Regions from separate parts of the Zunongwangia sp. genome, predicted to be linked through region 1. Evidence: riboswitches for the same ligand, from Rfam matches in the RefSeq annotation. Region 1 holds a riboswitch; each other region holds the start of a gene.
The links. A riboswitch is a leader RNA that binds a small molecule or an ion and turns the genes downstream of it on or off. The one in region 1 is predicted to bind cobalamin.
Positions count from the first base shown of each region.

Region 2: linked by a shared signal. The riboswitch ahead of ACN0WI_RS05120 (hypothetical protein) and the one ahead of ACN0WI_RS10605 (TonB-dependent receptor plug domain-containing protein) in region 1 are both predicted to bind cobalamin.
Region 3: linked by a shared signal. The riboswitch ahead of nrdG (anaerobic ribonucleoside-triphosphate reductase activating protein) and the one ahead of ACN0WI_RS10605 (TonB-dependent receptor plug domain-containing protein) in region 1 are both predicted to bind cobalamin.

Region 1 covers NZ_JBLXIB010000008.1:48,657-56,701, reverse strand. Annotated here, with positions in the region: gene ACN0WI_RS10635 (acyl-CoA thioesterase) at 1-259, opposite strand, end outside; gene ACN0WI_RS10630 (6-phosphogluconate dehydrogenase) at 256-624, opposite strand; gene rmuC (DNA recombination protein RmuC) at 621-2,030, opposite strand; gene ACN0WI_RS10620 (ABC transporter ATP-binding protein) at 2,213-2,995, opposite strand; gene ACN0WI_RS10615 (iron chelate uptake ABC transporter family permease subunit) at 3,010-4,041, opposite strand; gene ACN0WI_RS10610 (ABC transporter substrate-binding protein) at 4,041-5,180, opposite strand; cobalamin riboswitch at 5,248-5,438, shown strand; gene ACN0WI_RS10605 (TonB-dependent receptor plug domain-containing protein) at 5,473-7,308, shown strand; gene ACN0WI_RS10600 (YncE family protein) at 7,320-8,045, shown strand, end outside.
Region 2 covers NZ_JBLXIB010000003.1:58,732-66,776, reverse strand. Annotated here, with positions in the region: gene ACN0WI_RS05130 (Eco57I restriction-modification methylase domain-containing protein) at 1-2,212, opposite strand, end outside; gene ACN0WI_RS05125 (hypothetical protein) at 2,637-3,272, opposite strand; gene ACN0WI_RS05120 (hypothetical protein) at 3,497-4,639, opposite strand; cobalamin riboswitch at 4,753-4,961, opposite strand; gene ACN0WI_RS05115 (nitroreductase family protein) at 5,112-5,810, opposite strand; gene ACN0WI_RS05110 (winged helix-turn-helix transcriptional regulator) at 5,903-6,268, shown strand; gene ACN0WI_RS05105 (hypothetical protein) at 6,380-7,537, shown strand; gene hxlA (3-hexulose-6-phosphate synthase) at 7,651-8,045, opposite strand, start outside.
Region 3 covers NZ_JBLXIB010000002.1:380,147-388,191, reverse strand. Annotated here, with positions in the region: gene ACN0WI_RS04580 (2OG-Fe(II) oxygenase) at 1-57, shown strand, start outside; gene ACN0WI_RS04575 (hypothetical protein) at 182-310, opposite strand; gene ACN0WI_RS04570 (hypothetical protein) at 313-480, opposite strand; gene nrdD (anaerobic ribonucleoside-triphosphate reductase) at 583-2,361, opposite strand; gene nrdG (anaerobic ribonucleoside-triphosphate reductase activating protein) at 2,358-2,807, opposite strand; cobalamin riboswitch at 2,891-3,081, opposite strand; gene ACN0WI_RS04555 (enoyl-CoA hydratase/isomerase family protein) at 3,436-4,206, opposite strand; gene ACN0WI_RS04550 (ATP-binding protein) at 4,333-5,556, shown strand; gene ACN0WI_RS04545 (MATE family efflux transporter) at 5,573-6,913, opposite strand; tRNA gene ACN0WI_RS04540 (tRNA-Ala) at 7,040-7,113, shown strand; gene ACN0WI_RS04535 (DUF4468 domain-containing protein) at 7,141-7,716, opposite strand; gene ACN0WI_RS04530 (alpha/beta hydrolase family protein) at 7,820-8,045, opposite strand, start outside.

The DNA.
Region 1 (8,045 bases):
CAACATAATTAATAGAAGCTTTCATGGTTACTAACTCACCAATTTCAATAGGAGCTAAAAAGTCTACGGTGTCTACACTAGCTGTTACGCAATAGGCACGTGAATGTTTAGAAGCACAAGCAAAAGCTATTTGATCTAGTAAAGATAAAATATAACCACCATGTATTTTTCCATTAAAATTTGAATGGGAGGGAAGCATTAATTCTGAAATTACTACTTGAGAATCTTCTACGTGTTTAAATTGTAATTTTTCTGTCATTGTGTTCTAAAATGGGGGGATTTTGTTTTTTCTACTTCGGTTATAAAATATTTAGAGTCGCCCCAAAAAAAGAAAGTTGTAAAACGTTCTATATAGTGGAGTTTTACGTATTTACCTTCATTTTCTTGAAGTAATTTTATAACATCATCATCTTTTTTTAATACTGAAAATTGGAAAATTTGGGCACCACTAATACCTTGGCTTATTTCTCCTTCCCAGGTTTTATAAATAACTCCTTTTTTACTGAATTTTATTAGCTCGCCGGTACGTGTTCCTTCGCTATAGGTTGCAAAATAGGCAAATACATAATACAATAAAAAAAGCAAAAAAATGCCACCTAAAATGTAGAATAATACTTTTTTCATAACTGTTTATTTTCTGTATTAGTAATGTGTTGTTCCGATTTTTTAAGAAGTCGAGAATCTATTGTTTTACTTGCCTTGGCACCTAATTTTTTTAATTTTTCAACTTTATTTATCAAATTTCCTTTTCCAGTTAATTTTTTCATTGTTCCCTCATAGGAGTTTTGTACAGTGCCTAATTGCTTGCCGACTTTAATTAAATCTTCGGTAAGATTACTGAATTGATCGTACAATTTACCTGCTTGTACAGCAATTTCAACAGCATTTTCCTTTTGATGTTCATGCTGCCACATCGTTTCAATAGTTCGTAACACTGCTAACAAGGTAGTAGGCGTAACTAAAATAATGTTTTTATCGAAAGCATCTCCATATAAATTAGGTTGTTCGTTAGAGGCTACTGCAAAAGCAGCTTCTATCGGTATAAAAAGCAACACAAAATCTGGGCTTTCCATTTGATAAATATCTTGATAATTTTTATCACTTAATTCTTTAATTCTACTTTTTATCGCAATTAAATGGTTTTTAAGATGAATAATTTTTTCTTTTTCTTCCGTTTCGTTTACATAACGCTCGTAGGCATTTAATGAAACTTTGGAGTCGACAATCATTTTTTTATTACCCGGCAAATTAATTATTACATCGGGGAGAACACGTTTACCTTGTTGATTGGTAAACGATTGTTGTACACTAAACTCTCGATCTTTTTGCAAGCCACTTTTTTCCAGAACTCGCTCTAAAATCATTTCGCCCCAATTCCCTTGCATCTTAGTATCTCCTTTTAGAGCTTTGGTTAATTGGTTAGCTTCTTTACTCATTTGTAAATTCAAATCTTTTAAACCATTAATTTGCTCTTTTAGCATTGCTGTTCGCCCAATGCTTTCTTTATGGCCGGCTTCAATTTTTTCTTCAAAATGTTGAATTTTTTGCTGAAGCGGGGAGAGGATATTTTGTATGTTTTCTTTGTTCTGATTTGTGAATTTTTCGGACTTCTGATCGAGTATTTTATTCGCCAGATTTTCGAACTGAATACTGAATTTTTCTTGTAGGTTTTCTAACTCTGCTTTTTGTTCTTTTTGTCGTTCAAGCAAATGCTTGTATTCGGAATTTTTCCTAGTAAGCTCAAGCTGATAAAAATCCTTTTCTTTTCGTAAAGAATCTTGAGTATTTTTTTCGTTTGCTAATTTTATTAGCAAATCTTCTTTTAGTTCTTTAATTTGTGATTCTTTATCTTTTAAATAGTTGTTATTTAGATTTTTTGAGTGATCTAATTCAAGTATTAGTTTATTGTTTTTTTCTTCTTGTAAATCAAATTTATGTTGAAATTTGAGCTTAGAAATGAGTTTTCCTAGAAGAAAACCAATTGTTAAAGCAATTATAAAAACTAAAAAAATAAGGAGGTATTGGTTCATTAAAAATGGTTATTTATGCCAAATATAAACATTCCTTTTTTAAACTAATTTTAATTGCAAATGGATATAGGATTTGAAGAAATTTACGAGGTTTAAAGCTTATAATAATGCTGAATTTTAGGTCTGTTTTTTTATATGAAAAAAGTATCGAAATACAAAGATTAAGCCTTGTTTTAGTTGCGCTAATTTTTTATTTTAAAAGCACCTGAAGAAGTATCGAAATATACAAGATCTTGTGGAAATAGATCTTGAAAAGCTTCTTTTTTAATTAACTCTTTTGGCGTGTCGATTAATAGTTCACTTGGTCCCATTAAAATAATTTTATCACAAATTTGGAGTGCTAAATTAATTTCATGAGTTGCGAAAATAATCGCCTTTTGGGTCTTTAGAGTCAGGTCCTTCAATAGCTTTATTACGTAAGCTTTATGATATAAATCTAAATGGGAAGTAGGTTCATCTAAAATAATAATAGAGGTGTCTTGAGCAATAGCTCTAGCAATTAATACTTTTTGTAATTGGCCATCGCTAAGCGAGTAACACTTTCTGTCTTTAAGTTCTAGTAGAGCAGTTAAATTAAGTGCATTTTCAATTTTAAAATGATCTTCTTTTGATAGTTTTCCTAACCAATTTGTATACGGTTGCCTGCCTAATGCTACTAACTCGAATACACTTAAGTTTTTTGAAATTGGCTGGTTGGTTAGCACTAAACTAATTTCTGATGCTCTTTTTTTGTTATTGAAATCTAATAAATTTTGTTTTTGAATTTCAATATTTCCTGAAATACTAGGCTGTATTCCTGAAATTGTTCGTAAAAACGTAGATTTTCCAACGCCATTAATACCTACTACAGCAACCAACTCAGACGGATATAATTGAATATTAATATTCTCAGCAACAGTTTTTGTTGTTTTCTTGTCGGAGTAACCAATTTTTAAATCAGAAATATCTAAAATTGATTTTTTCATATTTTCATGTTTCATCAAAATAAAAATTTCTGTTTTTTAATTAGTAGCCAAATAATGACAGGAGCTCCTACGAGCGATGTAATAGCATTTATAGGTAAAGGTGTTTGTAATATTGGTAAATTAGTTATCATATCGCAAATGAGCATTAAAATAGCACCACCTAAGGCTACTAGAGGTAATAAAATAACGTGGTTTGTTATTGAAACTAATTGCCTTATTAAATGCGGAACTGCTAAACCAATAAATGCAATAGGTCCACAGAAAGCCGTGATACTTCCTGCTAACAAACTAGTGGCCAAAATTACCAATAATCGATTTTGTTTAATGTTAACTCCTAAACTGTTTGCATACTCTTCACCTAATAAAAGACTATTTAGATTTTTTATACTTAAAATAGAAAGAATGATTCCTATCACCCAAAACAGCATTAAAATTTCGAATTGTTCCCAAGATAAATCACCCAAACTTCCGAAAGACCAGAATATATAGTGTTGTAACTGTGATGTTTCACTAAAGTAAGTTAAGATATTTACTACAGCACCAGTTAAACTTGCAAACATTAGTCCAATTATAAGGATGGACATAATATCGCGTAACCGAATTGAGGCTAAGATAACACACAGCATTACTAATAAACTACCAGTACTAGCAGCAATAACTAAGCTCCATTGAGAGAATATAATATCAGAAAAATCTCCAGCTATTAACCCTAAGCCCATTATTAATAACGAAACTCCAAGACTAGCACCGCTACTTAAGCCCAAAACATAAGGGCCTGCAAGTGGATTTTGAAATAAAGTTTGCATTAATAGGCCGCTAATAGCCAAACCGGATCCTACTATAATAGCAGTAATGGCTTTAGGGAGTCGATATTCTAGGATTATATAGGTATGGGTATCTATGCCTGTTTCGTTGTTTAAAAGCGCTGAAAAAATGTCTCTAAAGGGAATATGAACAGAGCCAATACTAATGTTGAGCAATAGTAAGCCTAATAATAGAATGGTGAAAATAGCTAAAAGGTAAACGTATTTTCGAAAGTATTGCATTAGTTATCAAGTTCTTTTATAAAAGTAGATGTATAGTCAGGTAATAATTTAGGGTGAAAAATCTTAATTAAATCTTTCAAAATCAAATCCGGACGGCTAGGGCCTAATTCATAGAATAGTATTCCACCAGTTGCTCCTTTACTCATGCTTACTGAATATACTTTTCTATTTTTAACGGCTTTAAATTCATTAAGGTGTGAGGATTGATTAAATAGTTGATTATACGAAGTAAATTGTCCTGTGCTTACCCAAAAATCTGCATTTTTTGCATCGTTTAAAACCTTTTCAAAAGAGAGTTTTAAACTTCCTTGTCCTTCAGTTTCACTCCAAACATATGTAGCATGAGCATCGTTAAAAATATTGGCTTGCCAACTATTCCCGAAAGGTACATACCATTGGTCTTTATACATCGAACCACTAAAAACTGTAGGTTTAGTTTTGGCTGTTTTAGCTAATTTTTTTGCGTTTATATAATTCGTTTTAATAGAATCGAATATAGTTTTTGCTTCTTCATTTTTGTTATATAATGCACCAAAAAATTTTATCCACTCTGCTTTTCCTAATGCCGTAGCTTCTGTCCATTCTCCATTATAAATCACAGGAATACCAGCTTTTTGAATTTTTTGTAGGCTTTTGTTAGTAGCGTTTATAGAAAACCCAATTACTACATCTGGCTGTATATCTATTAATAATTCAGTATTTAAATTTTCATTATTTCCTACATCTTTAATTTTATCAGCTTTTATTAATGTTCTGGTCTTTTCAGATGAGATAAAATCCAAATCCGGAAATCCTTTTAAACTTTCAATTTCATCTAAAGCTTCTATGGCTGGAATGTGCGTAGTAGAGGTAGCCACTACTTTTTTAACCGGAATTGTTATTTCTTGATCGTAATCTAAATTTTCGGGGATATTAGCTTCCTTTTCAGCTAATACATAAATAAACTTTTTTTTAGTATTAGCCCACGGGCTATTTACCGTTATTACGCTGTATGAATTAAATTTTGTTATTGAGAATCCGGTAGCATTTTCGATAGCCATCGCTTTTCCCAAATCTTGCCCATTTTCTTTTTTTGAAGAATGTGTTTCTTTACAAGCAAAACTTATGATAAATAGTATTAAAATCCCGAATTTTTTCACTGCGCTAAATTTAATGTCAAAAGTAATATTATTTATAAATTAAGTCGAAGAAGTTTAATAAATGATTATTTTCGCCCTTGATTTTGGTTCGGGTAACACCGATTAAAAGGGAATCAGGTATGAGCCTGAGCTGTTCCCGCAACTGTAAGCTGTGTTCTGTAAAAGAATACTTGTTAAACTTTAAACCACTGTCGTTTAGATGGGAAGGTGTTTAACAAGACGCAAGCCAGGAGACCTGCCATAATTATAACAAAAACGAGAGGACTTTCGGGAAAAAAAGTCGCTGCTGCTTATGAAACATAAACAATTACTCTTTTTATTGATTTTGAGTATCTATTCTGGTAGTGTAATGGCTCAATCTACTGCAATTACCAAATTAGATACAGTGTTATTGAAAGAAAATAAGCTTGATAAGCTTTCATTAGGACAACAAGTAACAAAATTAACCGACTCTGTTCTATATAAAAACGAACCTTTACTTACCGAAGTTTTACGATTTAATACGCCTATTTTTTTTAAAGAAAATGGGTTAGGAATGGTTTCTTCACCTTCGTTTAGAGGGACTTCTGCATCGCAAACTGCAATTGTTTGGAATGGCATTAATATCAACTCACAATTTAATGGGCAGTTAGATTTTAATACTATAAATACAGCAGCTTATAACGAAATTGCGATTCGGCCCGGAGGTGGAAGTTTAGTTTATGGAACCGGAGCTATTGGAGGGAGTGTGCATTTGACGAATTCGCTTTCTTTTAAAAATGAAGAGAAACATCAGGCTTTATTACGTTATGGCAGTTATAACACCATCGATGCTCGCTACAATTTGCAATTAGCTAAAAACGATTGGAGTGTAAATGTGTCGTTTTCTAGAAATAGTAGTGATAATGATTATGAGTATCCGGATGATAAAGGTAAAAACCTAAATGGAGATTATGATAATAACGGATTAAATGTTGCGCTAGGTTATCGATTTTCGAATAAAAATAGCTTAAAATTAATTAGCGAAATTTATGATGGTAAACGCCATTTTTCGATTGTTCGCCCTACAGAAAATCGAACGAAATATAGAGATATCACTAATCGTAATTTAGTGGAGTGGAATTATGAGTTTTCAAAATTTAAGCAAATTGTAAGAGCTGCTTTTATAAGGGAAGAATATCAGTATTTCGATAATATAAAATCTAATAATCATACTTTTGGCGAGGCTAAAAACTTTATTGGTAAATACGATTTAAATTACAAGGTAAACTCTAAACTGCTTCTGAATGCCATCGTGCAAAATACGTATACCCGCGGTAAAGGTAGCAGTATTCGAAAACAAGATCGGAATATATTTTCCGGTGCCTTTTTGGTAAAACATCAGGTAGTGAAGAATGTGGAATATGAGGTGGGGTTGCGTAAAGAAATCACGAATGCTTACGAGAGTCCATTATTATTTTCATTTGGAAGTGATCTTCGCTTTTCAAAATACTATATGCTGAAGTTAAATGCTTCAAAAAACTTTCGTATCCCAACTTATAACGATTTGTATTGGGATTCAGCTGGAAATCCGGATTTAAGCCCGGAAACTTCCCTTCAGTTTGAAGTTGGTCATCAAGTCACTATTGAAGATCTTCAATTAGGGGTAAGCATGTATTACAATATTGTAAAAGATATGATTATTTGGTTACCCGGAGCTGGTGGAAATTGGGAACCCGATAATGAAGACAAAGTGAAAATGTATGGTTTAGAAACATTTTTAGATTGGAAAAAAGTATATTCTAAAGATCGTGTTTTACAAACAAATTTCACCTACGCCTATACCGTTTCTGAAAATAATGAAACTGATAATCAGTTAATTTATGTTCCATTTCATAAAGCAACAGCTAATGTAACATATCAATATCATCGATTTACGCCATCACTTCAAGTTTTATATAATGGTAAAGTTTTTACACGTAGCGATGAAAGCGAGAAACTTTCCGGTTATTTAATCGCTAACATTGGTACTTCGTATGCTTTAGATAAACATAACACTTGGCAATTAGGCGGACAAATAAAAAATTTATTCAATTCTGAATATCAAAACGTAGAAAACCGGTGGATGCCCGGAATTAATTTCAATATATTTTTAAACATAAACTTTTAATTTAAAATTCTATGAAGATTAACAATTATTTTATGATGCTTTTTGTGGTAGTATCACTTTTAACGTCGTGTAGTAGCGACGATGACTTTATTCAAGATACAAGCAAAGGGAATGATAGTGGTAATGAAGAACCTGAAGAATTAGCTCCTTATCAAAACGGAATTTTGGTTTTAAATGAAGGTGTTAACGATGCCGGTACTGTTTCTTTCATTACGAATGATTTAGAAACTATAGAGAATACTATTTTTGAGAATAATAATAATGATATGGATTTGGGCAATTTTGTTCAATCTATGTTTTTTGATGATGAAAATGCATATTTGATTTCTAATGGTACAAATATTATAACTGTAGTAGATCGGTATACTTTTGAATATAAAGGCATTGTGGATAGTGGTTTAAGTGTGCCTTATTATGGAGTTGCTTATAACGGAAAAGCTTATGTTTCTAATTTAGCTGGGTTTAGCACAGGTGAAGATGATTATATAGCAGTTATTGATTTACAAACATTTGAAGTAGAAAAATCTATTGTAGCGGGAACTTATCTTGATGAAGTAAAAGAAAATAATGATTTAATATATGTTGAAGGTGCTTCTTTTGGTCAAGGTAATTCTATCAAAGTTTTTGACCCTAATACTAATTCTTTTGTAAGAACTATTACTACAAGTACAGGACTGAATTCTTTTGAAATTGATGGACAGTTTATTTATGCGCTTTCTTCAAATAAGCTTCAAAAA
Region 2 (8,045 bases), on a different contig from region 1:
ATTTAGAATCTTGAGTTAGGGAAACAATATCGTTTAGTTCAACGACATCTGGAACTTGATTTATTGAAAGTTTAATGCCTACATAAGAGCTTTTATTTATTTCTTTCTTATAGGATATTATTGCTGTTTCCACACTAGCTTCTTCAAAAACAATTCCTGAATTAAATATTTCGTATATGTTAGAATTTTTGATTAAATATTCGCGTAATTTCTGAGAGTATTCGTTAGCTAAAAAAGTATTCGGTGTAATTTGAGAAATCAAACCATTTTTTTTAGTTATACTTAGAGCCAATTCTAAAAATAAATTATAAGTATTTATTTGTTGAGAAGCAGTATTAAACTTTTTCTTTATTAGATTAATTGAATTTTTATCGTACTGAAAACCTCCAATCCATCTTCCTCCTTTTATTACTAGATACGGCGGATTCCCAATCACCACATCAAAACCATCTTTAGCAAAAACTGTGGGGAATTCTTCTTCCCATTTAAAAGCCTTATCGCCGGCAACACTTTTAGCGTCGATCAAAGAATTACCACATTTAATATTGCTGCTTAGATCGTTTAATTTTCTACGCGGCTGCGCAGTACGTAACCAAAGGGAAAGTTTGGCAATTTCTACACTTTCTTCATTAATATCGACGCCGTAAATATTGTTCTCTAAAATGGTATTTTCAATATCGCTAAACACAATAGCACCGCCCAATACTTTCGCTTTTAGCTCGTCGATATAGGCGTGTTCTTTAATTAAAAATTCTAGCGCTTGGTTTAAAAATGCACCCGAGCCACAAGCCGGATCGCAAATGGTTAGCTGCAACAACCAATCTCGGTACGTATCTAGCGTGGCGAGTAATTTTTTTTTGGTGGCAACGTGGGTTCCTTTTTTAACCTCAAAATACTCTTCTTCCCGAAACTCGAGTTCGGTTTTCTTTTCTTCACACAGCTTGCCTATGGTATTTTCAACAATATATTTGGTAATGTATTTAGGCGTGTAAAAAACACCGTCTTTTTTACGTTTACTCTTTTGTTTATCAAAATTACCACCTTCAATTTCGGCATTTACACTTTCAATTTCGTTAAGCGAATTTTCAAAAATATGCCCGAGAATATTCACATCAACCTGACTTTCAAAATCGTATTTCGATAATTTTGCGGTGTATTTTGCTAATAATTCATCAGAAATTTCTAGCATATCGAGTAGCGCGTCCGGTTTAAAAAGTCCGCCATTGTAAGCAAAAATCTCAGCTTTTTTATCGGTGCCTTTTCGGCCGGTATCTAGGTAACTAAAATAAAGTTTAAAACGCTCGTACAGCGGTTGGTTAACATCCAGATCTTTTAATTGATGCCAATCGTCAATAATTTGTAAAATGGCATTGGGTGGTAACAAGCCACGATCTTCCGCAAAAAAGATAAATAGAAACCGATCGATTAATTTTTGCGATTTTTTAAAAAGAGCACGTTTTACATTTTTTTCTAACCGATCAAATTCCGTTTGTAAAGCTTCATTTTCGCTTTGCTGAATTTCTGAAATCAATTCAGAATGCCGCAAATTTTTTAACTTTTTTGCATTATTCCGCACCAAATCGCGGTATAATTCCCGTTTAAAAATGGAATAATCTTTATAAAAACCTTTGGTAATTTGTTCTTCTTCAACTAAAGAAGCTTCTTTAATTTCTAAAGGTAAACCATTAATTAAATTATCGTGCTGAAGGCATACATACAGCAGCGCAAACTGATCTTGTGTTAACTGAAATAAATTGAATTCTAAAAACTCAGTAGCATCGTTAATATAAAATCGAAGCTTTTCAAAATTAGAGGTAATTACATACACACAGCCTTTTTGGTTGGCTTTATAATCGAAGGCTTGTTGCCGAATTCCTTCTAAATGTTTAGTGTTGGTCCCTTTTAGCTCGATAACGCCTAGGGCTACTTCATCTTTTAAAATAGCACCATCTGCTTTACGCGAATTGGTTTGGTTTTTATATTCGGCTACCAAATTGTAATTGGTATTGGGCTTCATGGTATAACCCAGAATATTTACAAACAGTTCCGTTAAAAAAATACCCTGATATTCTTCTTCTTTAGAGCTTTTAATATTTTCCTGAATTTTAGGATTTAAAAAATAGCTGCTAAACTTTTTATAAGCCTTGCTAATTACAGAATTATCTTGAGCTTTTAAGTATTTTTTTAATACTGAGGTTTGAAATAATGCCATTCTTTATACTGAAGGGTTTCTTAGGTGTTTATGTTGATTTATTTTTTATTCGATACTCAAAATTTGAAGCTTTTGCGTTCTGTTTTTACAATAAGTAGTTACTCCTACCATTCTGCTCGAATTTATACCGAATAAAACTACTAAGTTAGTTTTTTTGAGGAGCAAATTACCAACTATTTTGTGCTTTTGTTGAAATTAGCTTCTATTTTACAACTCAACTTTAAGGCATAAAATAAGATTTTTTTAATTATTTCAACTTCTATTTATATAGAAAAAAACAACCCAAAATCTTTAGATTTTGGGTTGTTTTTTAAAATTATTAGTAAGCTGATATATTGAATAATATAGGATTAATAATCCAGTGTTTTTAACTTCAATACAGCTGTAATTTTTTCAGAATAAAGCATCGCGAATATGCTAAGTTTTATTTTTCTATTTTTAATTTTAGCGCATCAAAAGCATACGTATAAATGCCAATTAATCCGTATTTTGTTTCTCCTTTTTTAATTACCGTACCATTAATATCGTATTGTAATAGTTCGTTTTTAAATTTTTTATTGGCAGAACTTGCTGCAATTAAGTTTCCTCCGGCTAAGCCTGGGCCAACAATTAATCCTACCGGGAAAGCAGAGCTTGAGCTTTCCTCGTAATATCCGTTGTTAGAGGTTTCTGTTTTACTAGTGTAAACATTTAAAGGCGTTAGTAAAAGATACCACAAATACGATGCAGGGCTTTGTTTTAGTGTTTTAAAAGCTTCTTGATTTTCCATAATGTAAACTTGGTCCCCACTTTCGTAAGTTAGTTTAGCATCTCTACCAAATTTTAAATCTCTGTTAGAGTTGTTCGTTATTTTTATAGCAACAAGTTTTACCCCTTTTTTTAATTCTTTTTTAGCATATTTTTTTCTGAGTAAGCCATATTTATAATCTAGCCGAACACTATCTGATAGGTTAGTAGAAAGATAGTTGATGTTTTTTGGAGAAATAGGTTTATAACCCGATGCACAATTTGTTAATGTAGCTACTAAAAGTAGCAACATAATAATTCTAAAAATTCTCATTTTTTGATTGATTAGTTAACTTAATATAGGTTATTGTTGTAATTATTTGTTAATGCTTAGTGTTAAGTTTAATATTGGTTTTATTGTAAGTTGTTTATTATTAAATAACTATGTTTTGTAAAACGGTTTGAGATGTTAAAATTTTTAACAAAAGTATAAAAAAAGAGGAAAAATCATTGATTTTTCCTCTAATTATAAGGGTTCAGCCGTTGTGAAACTTAGAGTTATTCTGCCATAGAAAGATCGGCAGCACCTTTTATTTCAGTAGAAATTTCACCTAACGAACCTGCATTTCCTTGTGCTCCAGTATACACTTTTATAAAGTCTATACCTTTTAGAGAAACGTTATTCATATCAGCATCTACAGCCCAATCTAATTCCATTGCGTTCCCTCCGTAAGTGGCGTAATCTTCATCATAATTATCAACGTAGCCCCATTCTAACGCATCTATAGTCACAAACCTATTGTAGTTTATAGTAGGATAAACTCTTGTTCCCGTAAATGTTACTTTTTCTTGTTCCTCGATAAACAGCGGATAATAGTTTTGAGTATGGTTACTATTAACCATTACGCTATCTTTGTTTTCTTGATTATCTACCCAAGGTACGTTTGCATATTCTCCAGGATTGGTGTAAGTAACTTCGTAATTAGATAATGTTTCTTCAGCAGTATGTGCGCTTCCGGCTAGTTCGTACCAAGTATCGTCGGGTAATCCGTTTCCATTAGTATCGAAAGAAACTTGTACAATTCCCGGTTCCGATGAGCCATTAAAGGCATTTCCGTACACAACAAAATCTTTCTCGTTTTCTCGATTTTCAATAGTATGATCAAAACTAAAAATTACATAGCCTCCCCAAGCTCCTAATGATACCATACCTGATTTTCCGCCTACTAATTTTTGAGCATCTTCTAACGTACCATAACTAGCATTTATGTATTGACTGGGAGCCGGCTTATATTCTATGATTTCAGAAATATAAGCGCTACTACTTTCGGTTTTTGGCCGAACGTATAAATTGTAAGGATCGTTTACGATTACCTGATAGTTTCTCGAAAGCGTATCGTATTCGGCTATGGCTATAAAATTAAGCGAAAAAGTGCCGGACTCAGCTGGTGTATAATTTAATTCGTGTTTTTTGGCAATAGTTTCATCATCAAGTTTCCAGCTAAAGCTAGTTTGTGACGGAAGGTTAAGAATTTCAGGCTGTAAATTGATAGTTTCGCCTAATAGTATTTCCTGATTTTCTGGGTAAGTGGGAGTAGCAAATTCCATAGGGATATTAATTTCATCTTCGTCGCTACACGAAGAGAAAAAGCTTACGATTGCAAGCGAAGCTAATAAATAAAAAGATAATTTTTGTTGCATTTGCTTAGTATTAAGGTTTGAAATTAATTAATAGTTACCAAACAAAACAATAGGAGGGAATAGGGTAGAATACCATTAAACATATACACCCAAAACCTTAACTCCCGAAAGTTTTGTTTTTTGTGATTTTAGGCAGGTATTCTGACTTATCTCTCTTTTTTACACCTTCCCATCTTAAAATAGACAGTGGTTTTACTAGTAAAAAGATTATTTCCGAATATAGCGGAAGAGACTTACAGCAGCGGGAACTGTTCCGGATTTACACCGGATTCCCTTTTAATACAATTTCAAAAAAATTGTAACCAAAAATCTAGGCAATATTAGGTAAAATTAATAGGAAAACGAATAACTACTATTAAAATAAAAAATGATTCGTTTTAAAGGGATTTCGTTATAAAAAAAATCCTAAAAATTAGGTTCTAAATTTTAGATACCTAGTTTTTAGGATTAATACAATAAGTAGATTAACTTATTATTTGTTTGGTAAAGAGCCTATTGTTTTACCTGAAGGAGCTTCATCAAAATCAGCCGCATCTTCAATAGTCATTTCAGTAATAAAGTCTTCTTTTGGGGTTCTAACTTTTTTCATATTTACTAACCAATCTTCACTTTCTTCTCGGTATCCTAGTGGTAAAAGTAAGGTGCTTTTATATCCGCTTCCTTCTAGTTTTAGGAGTTTGTCTAGTTTTTCAGGAACAAAGCCTTCAACTGGGGTAGCATCTACTTTTTGCTCGGCAGCTGCAGCAATAGCCATTGCAAACGAAATATAACTTTGTTTAGAAGCATGGTGGGCTTGCCATTCTTCACCTAAAGGTTCGTATAAGCTTAAAATATTCGCTTTATAATCATCCATGGTGCTATGTGGCAATCCGCGTTCATCCATTGTGTAATTAAATACGTCGCTTACACGCTTATTGGTATACTTATCCCAAGCAACAAAAACTAGTAAATGGGAGCAATCTGTTATTTGGCTTTGGTTCCAAGAAATTCCTTTTATTTTTTCTAATAAAGCTTTATCAGAAATTACTATAATTTTATAAGGTTGTAATCCAGAAGAAGAAGGGGACATACGTGCCGCTTCTAGTATATAATCTAATTTTTCTTGAGGTACTTTTGTACCGTTCATTTTTTTTGTGGCATAACGCCAATTTAAATTATCCAGTAAACTCATTAGTTTCAATTTTTTTACAAATTTACAATATATACTTTAATTTGGTAACTTTGTGACAAAAAGTAACAGTGACATTTAAGTAACCACTTATTATGGAAGATGTAAAAGAAATTAAAATACCAACAATTCAGAATTGTTCCCAAAAAATAAGAGCTATTCACGATACAATGGATGCCTTAAGTGGCAAGTGGAAAGTCTCGATTATAGCTTGCTTATGTTTTCGGCCTATGCGATATTCGGAATTATTGAAAGAGGTAAAAGGAATTTCCGGAAAGATGTTAAGTAGGGAGTTGAAGGATTTAGAGCTAAACGATTTAATTTTTCGGCATGTTTCAGAAAATAAACCAATAACCGTTACTTATGAAATTTCGGAATACGGGAAATCTCTAAAAAAGGTGATTGATGTGATTGCAGAATGGGGATTAAACCATAGAAAGAATACTATCAATAAATTTTGAATTTCTTATTTTGAAAATTCAAATCTAATTTAAATACAATAATTTATTATAAATTTTGTTGAAAATAGTATTCAGTAGAAATCATTTATGTTTAGTAAACCAAGATTAGCTATGTTCAATTTAATTAAGAATAGTAAAATTTATTCTGTTTTTTTATTCATTTTCAGTGTCACTTTTTTAGTGAGTTGTAACTCTTCTCACCAAAAAGATTTTAAATGGGATAACGATATAAAACAATTAACAGGAGGCGATTTAGACGAGTGGTTACATAAAGCTTCATTCGAAAATGAATTGAAAAGTGATAATCCTGATGAGAATATGATAACTAATGCCGATGTCGTATTTCCGTTTATCGGTAATTATTATAATGCTGTTGAAAAATTAAACGATTATTACGTTTCAGAAAAAAATGATGCTTCGATATTTAAAAATAAGACGGTTTTATATAAAGATCCAAAATGGGGCGATTTGTGTTTAAATAGTGTATTGTTGTTTGAGCCAGAAGAAGTGTATTTAAAAGATTTTTATACCACAACCGGAAATCCTGCTTTTAGCGGTACTAATGCTATACATCAGTCGTATTCGGCACATTTAGCAGAAACCTCAGTATTTACCAATACCTATCCAACAATTAAAACCGGAATTTATGAGGTAAGTATTCAAAACAAAATGTATTTACTAGGATTTTATCAAAAAGGAAAATTAGTTTTCGAAATAGCTATTGCATATACTCCAGATAATTTACCTGAGGTTTTAAATAAATTGAAATCTGTAAATACCGAATTAGGCTTAAATGTTAAGGAATGGGAAGCTGCAAAACCGGAAGATGTAAAACCATTGCCTACTAAAAACACCTTTTGGAAAAATCCGTATGTAGGCTTATATCCTGATCGATATATGTTGAATATGGTAGAACTAAAATTAAAGGATACACCATTTCAGTCGGTTAGAAATCCAGAAGAAGGAGAGTATGCCTATCAATATCAGTCAGAATACGGAACCGTTTCTTTGTTTACTTTTTTAAAGAAAGCCACAAAGAGCAAGACCGAATTTAATGCTGATAAAGATGGTTTTAAAGAATATAAAAATGATAACCAGCGGATTTTTTATAAAGAAGAAAATGACGGTAAACAAATTAAAGGGCGAGCATTAATTTATGCTAAAGACAGTAATTATGTAGAATTACATTATTTAGTTCCGGTAAAAGATACTGATTCTCAAGCTATGATTCACAAGATGTTGCAAACATTAAAAGTGCGTAGTTTTTAATTAAATTTATTAGGCTATACAAACAAAAAAGATTGAGCATTTTGCTCAATCTTTTTTAAATTATAGTTACTAGTGATCGAAAGAAAATAGCAACTACAGAATTTAAACAGGGATTATGCAGTTAAGGCTTCTTTTAAAGCTTTAGCAGCAGCAGCAGGATCTTCTGCTCCGTAAATAGCTCCACCAGCTACAGCTACAACAGCACCAGATTCTTTAACGGCTTTAATGCTAGTTGCATTAACACCACCAGCAATAGATACCGGTACGCCAGCTTTAGCAGCTTCATCGATTAATACTTGAATCGAGTAACCTTCTTTTGCTTGCTCATCTAAACCAGCATGTAATTCTACAAATGCTACTCCTAATTTAGTAACTTCTTGAGCACGTTGTACACGATCTTTAACACCAATAGTATCTACAACAACAGCTCTATCATATTTTTTGGCAGCTTCTACAGCTCCAATTACTGTAGCATCATCTACAGAACCTAAAATAGTAATATAATCAG
Region 3 (8,045 bases), on a different contig from region 1:
AAAGAAGTTAAAAACTCCGAGCGGTTGAGTATTACCGGATGGTTGAAAACCAGATAAAATTTAAAGAATTTTAGTTATTTGGCGTTGCCTTCGGCCGGGCTTTCCATTACAATCTTTTGCGAGGGACGAGCAAAAGGATTTTCATTACAATCCCTAACGCAAAAAAATTAGGTTGAAGAATTTATTTTCTAAACTTCTTATATAAAACCAATATGATTAGTATTACAGCTAAAATCATCCAAAATCCGTATCCGCTTAAAAAGCTTAAAATTTCAAAAGTTTCCTCGTTTTCAGGTAAAGTGCTTTGCATAGTTAACGGTTTTTTCTGCGGTAATAATCAAGAATTACTAAGGCAACTATTAAAACGAAGATAGCTAAATACCAGATATTTTCAGAAATAAAGTCGGATAATTCAAACCCATACTGTTGCGATTCGGTTGCGGGTTTATCTTTGGGTAATTCAGGTTGCTGAATAATCATTTTTTAATAAAAAATACCAAAAAATAGAAGGGAATCCGCCAATTTTGCGTTAAATCGATATAAAAAAAGACTGCTAAAAATAAGCAGTCTTTTTTATGTTTTTTAATTTTCTTGATGATAAAATCGTAAACGGTGTTCTTGTTGGCGTTGCGTGCTAAAACTAGAAACTCGCTTTAAATAGCCTATAATTCGAGTAGCATGGTCTATATTTTCAGAACCGCATTTTTTACAAGAAAAAGAGGTTTGTTTATCGATATGGTTGCAAGTATTGCAAATGGTGATTTTTATATTGAAACAAAAGTAATTACAACCTGCTTTTGCGGTAGCTTTTAATAAGTTTAAGAATCCTTCTTTATTAGGATATTCTTCTAAATTTAAATGAAGTGCAGAGCCACCATCTAAATACTGAATAGTTTCTTTACCGTGTAGCATTATTTTATCGAGAATATTAATCGATAAATCTTCAACCGGATAGAAATACGAGTTGTAGCAATCTCGGTTTACTTCAAAACCATCTAATTTATCCCAATTTGCATTTTTTACCCCTAGATTTTCAGCAGGAACAAACTCTGTATTGAATTGATAGCCGTATTGCTTTTTAGCTTCTTGATTAGCTTTGTAAATCTTTTTTAATTGATAGCTTAGAAAGTCTTTATATTCTTTGGAGTTGGTAGCTTTAATACCTAAACTTTCGGCAGCTTCAACCATACCATTAATTCCTATAGTTAGAAATTGCTTGTTAAGATCTATAAAACCGGCATCGTAAACAGGTAGCATTCCTGCAGCTTGGTAGCGCTCCATTAATTTTCGGTAAGCCACCTGATATTTATGAATTTTTTCTACTTCTGTAGTTAAGTTTTTACCTTGTTGTAATAATCTATTTACATTCATGGTAATAACATTAATAGAGCCGGTAGCTACTCCACCGGCTCCTAAAGAATAGCTAAATGTGTTTTTACCAATTTCGTTCCGTAAACGGCAGCAAGAAGCTAAACTATCGGCACTTTCAGATTGGTAAATAAAGAATGAATTTCCATTACTTAATTCTTCAGCACAAAAATCAGCAAATTCAGTATCGGCGGGTTCTTCATCTTCTATAAGCATAGCTGCTGTTATTACCGGAAAAGTAAGCAGTGCTTTATTACGTTCTTTGTTAAACCATTTCATAAAAAAGACCTGTAGTTTTTTTAAGCTTTCCCATGCTGGTTTTTCGAAATCCGGAAATACAAAATCACCAAACATGCTTTCGTAATATTTCTCGTCGTAAATTGAAATATTCCAAAAAACAGATTGATATCCTCTAGCAGCAGCAGGCTGGTTAATGGCGTACACCACATGCTGAAGGTGATTCTCTATAGTTTTTGTATTTGTTTCTAAGTAGTTTTTTCCATAATCTTTCCTTGCGAAATAATCGAAATACAATAAAAATTCTACTGTAGCGAGCGCACCTGCAAATTGAGAGCTAATGGCAAATACTAAATTTACAAATTCTCCACAATAGCTTTCTAAGTGTAAAGGTGCTTTACTTTCACCTCCAATTTTAGTAAGCCCATCTAATAAAAACGGATACATGTTTATAGAAACACAATAGGGCTTTAGTGATGTTTCATCGTGAACATAAATTTCATGATTTTCGATTTGGCGTATATATTCGTTAGCTAAAGTTTCATCGTATAACTCGGCTATTTGATTTTTAATGAGTTGTCGATTTACCTGAATGTTAATGTCTTTATTGAGCTCGGCTTCCATAGTAGCTATATTTTTGGAAGTAACATTTGCATTGGCATCAACACTAGACCCATCGGCTGCATTTTGTGCAGAGATATACTCTTCTATAAATGCTATTTTTTTATCTACTTGTTTAGGAGTTAATCGTATCATGACGCTATAAATAAGTGGTTAAGTTTTTTTCCAGTAGCTACTTCTATAAATTTTTGGTTCGTATTAGGATTTGATAATCCGCCTAACGAAGGATTCCAAGGCCCAGTTTTAAGCCAAGTTAATTGTTGCAATATAGAATCGGGGATAGCATTGTAGCCTGTATATAAACAGGTTTTATAATTAAAGGTTTTTGCGATTTTTAAAAATTCTTCCAAATCTTTAGGAAACCATTCGCCACCCATAAATAGGACGCAAGTTGCAAAACCTTTGTATTGTTCGAGTATATTTTTATAAATATCGGTAGTTAGAAGTTCTCCATTATTCTCTTTCCATAAATAAGGAGAATGGCACCCCTTGCATTTTAAAGGGCAACCAGTAATACTGAAGCAAATACTTACTTCACCAGGTACTTCTTGTAGCACAATTTCTTTTTGCGCAAACTTCATAAGCCTTGTTCACTAATCTGATTTTTATTCAGAAAATTAATAGTCAGTGTTTATTATAATACAGTAACTTTTTACCCGAAAGTTCTATACTAGTATAGTAAGGCAGGTCTTCTGACTTTGCATGTTGGCGTCTTCCCACCTTAATTAGATAGTGACTATGTGGTGCCGTTTAAATTGCTTACAGCTGCGGGAACAGTTTTAGATTTTCACTAATATTCCCTTTTAATTTTGAGCTACAGGAAGCAGTTCAAAAACCTTACTTCATATTTTATATTAAGAATTTCTGTGTTAAGTTCGAAACCAAAAATTCTATCTATAAATTACTCCTAGAGATATCTCTTAAATAATTTATTTAGCTTAAAAGTACAATAGATTTTTCTGAAGTAGAATCAGAAAATCACCAAATTATAAACCGGTTATCAACAATTTTAAATCTAATTTTTAAACACTTGTTTTAGTGTTTTTTATGAAAGATTATGATTTTATTTTTCGTGACGTAATTATATTAAAATAAGCTATTGGAAAAAATAAAAAATAGAGGAAAACCTATTAATAAATTTTCTCGTGTAAATAGTTAATATCTATCTGTTTTAAAACATGTATTATACGTTGTATTGTAAAATTATAATTACTTATTTTTAAACTTAGAGAGTGCATTTTTGGTAAAATCGGATAATACCAATTCACCACTTATCGCTGCATTTTCTACCAAAATAGTAGCCCAATTTTCGGTACCCTTCCACAATAATTTTTTCATTTCGTGCAAGGCTTCAGGATTATAGCTGGCTAATTTTTCAGCAAAAATTTCAATTTCTTTATCCATGTCTGTTATAGATTCAAAAACACGAGCATATAAGCCTTTTTCTTTTGCCCAGTATGCATTTTTCCAATCTTGAGCAGCGAGAGTTAATTCTGCTAATCCAGAAACTCCTATTTTTCGCTCTACAGCAGGAGCAATTACAAATGGACCAATGCCAATACTTAATTCGGAAAGTTTAATAGAAGCAGCTTCGGTTGCCATAGCATAATCGCAGGCAGCAATAAGGCCTACACCTCCACCAACTGTTTTTCCTTGAATTCTGCCAATAATCAATTTCTTACATTTTCGCATGGCGTTAAGAACTTTTGCAAAACCGGAAAAAAATAATTTTCCTTGTTGCATATTTTCGATAGTCAATAACTCATCGAAGGAAGCTCCTGCACAAAATGCTTTTTCACCTTCAGATTTTAAAACGATAACAGCAACCTCTTCGTTATCAGATAATTTTTCGAAAGCATTAGCTAAACGATCTAGCAATACCGATGGAAAACTGTTACTTGCCGGATGGCCAAACTCAAGATATGCTACGTTGTTGATAATGTTAGTATATAGGCTACCATTTTTTCTAGAAGTGGACATTTTATTTCAATTTACATATTATGGATAAATATAGTATTTGAACGGAACTTAAATTTAAAAGCTAAGTTAAAAACCTATAAAGGGCGGTTTAGTTTTTGTAAATTTCGAATTGTTTCAATTTTTATTATGAAAGGGAGAGCGGGTTTATCAACAGATTTAAAAAAGGATGTCGAAGATATTAATATGATTCCCGGCATTCAGAAACTTTTACGGGTTATTAGGCATAGTTCCAAAATGGGATTTGTAGCTATAGCTAGAGTTACCGAAGATCGATGGGTGACTTGTGTTTCTGAAGATAAACTTGATTTTGGTTTAAAACCTGGAGATGAATTAGATGTAGAAACAACAATTTGTTATGAAATTAGGGAACATAATATTCCGGTTATTATTAACGATGTAGCTAATAACTTTATTTTTAAGAAACATTGCGCTCCAAAATTATACGGTTTTAAAAGTTATATTTCGTACCCGATCTTTAAAAAGAACGGAGAATTTTTTGGGACACTTTGCGCTATAGATTCGGAACCTCGATCTATTAATGTAGAGGAAGTCCGAACAATGTTTGAATTGTATACCGACCTTATTTCTTTTCATTTAGAATCTATAAAAGAATTAGAGCGAACTAATAGTGCTTTAAATACAGCTAATAAAACAAAAGAATTGAAAGAAATTTTCATGTCTATTGTTGGTAAAGATTTAGCAAAACCGGTTAATACAGTACGAGAAAATACAGAAAATTTATTAGGTAAAGAGTTTTCTCCGCAAACAAAAGATCAGTTAAGAGCTATAAAATCATCCTCATTAAAAATGCAAGATCTTATAAATAACTTACAGAGTTATGCAAAAATGAATCTTGAGAATAATTTAGAGTTAGATTTACAAGAAGATAATTTAAAACTAAAATATTATTTAACCGAAATAATAGATTCTTTATCTTCTTTATATAATCATAAAAATGTAGATTATGACATTTCTTTAACCAGTTTAGTTAATTGTGATTTATATCGAATTTCCCAGCTTTTTCATAATGTTTTAGATAACGCAATGAAGTATGGCGATCCTGAGGAAAACATTACAATTCGGGTATTATGTAGTTCCGGAAATTTTATAATTTCGGTAATTAATAGTGGCCGTACTATTCCGGAATTTATGCACAAAAATATCTTTAAGCCTTATGTTAAGCAAAATTCGAAAAATAACATCAAACATTTAGGCTTAGGTTTGTATGTAGCGCATGAGATTGCAAAGGCACATAATGGAAGTATGGATTTTTCTTCTGAAGATGGCCAAACTATTTTTAGTTTTAAAATGCCATTAAATCAAAAAAGTAGAAGAGTGGCAAATCAATAACCGATATTGCTTAAAATTAAACTTCTTTTTGTAAATATTTTCTTCGGAATTTGATAACCAAGCCTATACTTCGAATAAGCATCCAAACAAAAAAAGCAATCCAAATAGCGTAAAGTTTCAAACCAAAATAATCGCCAATAAGAAGCGTAGGGGTAAAGCCTAAAAAAGTGGCAACTAATAATAAATTGCGTAAATATTTGGCTTCACCTAGACCTTTAAAAATCCCATCGAACATAAACGCTATGGCATTTACAGGTTGCATGAGTAGTAATAACCAAAAAATACTTCCGTACAACGCTAATACAGCTTCATCTTTATTAAATAATAAACCTATATTGGTATAAAGCCCTAGGCAAATTATTGCCAGAATAATAGCAATAATAACAGCATATTTGCTTATTTTTTTACTGAGATTCCATAAGTTAGTATAATCTTTAGCCCCTAATAACTTTCCGCCAATAGCATTGCCAGCATTGGCATAACCATCAATAAAGAAGCTGAAAAATAACCAGATATTCATTAATATACTTTGTGCCGCAATATAATTATCGCCATAATCAGTAGCGTATGCATTAGCTAGCATTATGGCAATATTTAGTGATAATGTCCGAAGAAATAAATTGCCAGCCATAATTAATAATGGCTTTAATTCAGGATTAATTTTTTTACTGACCTTTAAATGAAAAGGAGTTTTTTTGAAGAAATAATATAAAGCCATTATTAGCATAACAGCTTGTGCTGTTAAACTAGCGTAAGCTGCACCTTCTAGACCCATAGCTGGGATAAATCCTTTTACTCCATAAACTAGTAAATAATCTAGACAAATATTAATGGCGGCACCGCTAAGGCTACATTTCATAGCCCAAGAGGTGTTTTGCAGTCCTCTAAAAACACCAAAAATAGTAAAAGTAAGTAGAGTTAATGGGAAACCTATGGCCCTTATTTGATAGTAGTTAACTGAATATTCTAAAATTAAGCCATTTGCGTTATAAGCTTTGAATATTAATTCAGCAAGTGGTGCTGTAATTCCATATATTAATAAGCTAAGCATTAAATTAATAGCAATTGTTTGCGGAATTAATGTTTTTACAGCATGTAAACGATTAGCTCCTAAATATTGAGAAACTTTGGCTGAAATAGCCGTTTTAGTTTGTGCTAAAATCCAGATAATAGCCGATAAAAAAGAACCTACAATACCCGCTGCGGCTAATGCTTCTACAGAATGATCTTTAATATTACCAATAATGGCCATATCGGTAAGAGAAATTAAAGGCTCCGCAATACCAGCAAATATTGCTGGTATTGCAATTTTATTTATGTTTTTAAAACTAACTGAAGAAGCATCTATTTTTTTCATAACCTGTATAAAGATAGAACCCTTTTTTATTCTTTAGAGAAGTTAAAACAAGCTAATTTTTCTATTAGAAATTGATTGTAAAACTTTTATAGTTCGAAAAAAAGTATAAATTTGCTCTATAAAATAGGGGGATTAGCTCAGCTGGCTAGAGCGTTTGGCTGGCAGCCAAAAGGTCATCGGTTCGACTCCGATATTCTCCACAAAAACCTCGCAATATTGCGGGGTTTTTATTTTATATAATTCTTCATTTTTTTAACTAATTCAGTAATATATTTTTTTACTGCTGTTAGCATGTTGTTATGGTTGTTTAATCCGCGATTATAAATCTGTTTTATTTTTTTTTCATCATCTAAAATAGCTTGGTTTTTAGCTTTTGCGTCGCCACTTAAATGGTTTACCGTTTCTTGCATTTCCTTTTTGAAGGATTTGAAATCGGGGAAATCTATTTTAACCGGTGTTTTTGTTGGCCCTACATCAATGTGGTTTATCTGAATCTTGAATTGATTGTCTTCAAATTCACTTAATATCCCAAAATAAATAGCTATTGGCATACTAGTATTGCCTTGTTTTATATCAAGTTGTGAGGCAATATCTAGCAATATTTCATTATCGGTGTTTTTTGAAGCTTTTATATTAGATTTATCAAATTCCGATAGCATCCACTTGTGGAATTTTTCTTTGAGTTGTGCTTGAGTTTTTCCTTCAACAGTAATCGTTTCTTCATAGTTTAAATTATGTTCTTTATTAAACTGTGCATTCGCAGAAATACTAAGTAGAAAGCAGAAAATTATTAATTGATACATTTTGTATAGGTTTTGGCCAAAGATAATAGAATATTAAAAAAATGAACCTCCAGATATCTTAGAAGAAAAAAGGAGGTTGTTAATTTACATTTAGAATCTTTTCTTAATCATCATTGTCGCCATACTCTTCAATTAATGTATCATTATCAGTCTTTAAGAAATCTAATGTGTGTTCTATTAAATAGGTAAATTTTTCTGGTAAGCTTTCTTCTTTCCATGGATGTGAAGTATTAAATACATGGTTAGCATTTTCAACTAACAATAATTTGGAAATTGAGCTCCATTCAAATAATTGCCCGGAAGCAGCTATTGAAACAGAAGTATCGCTG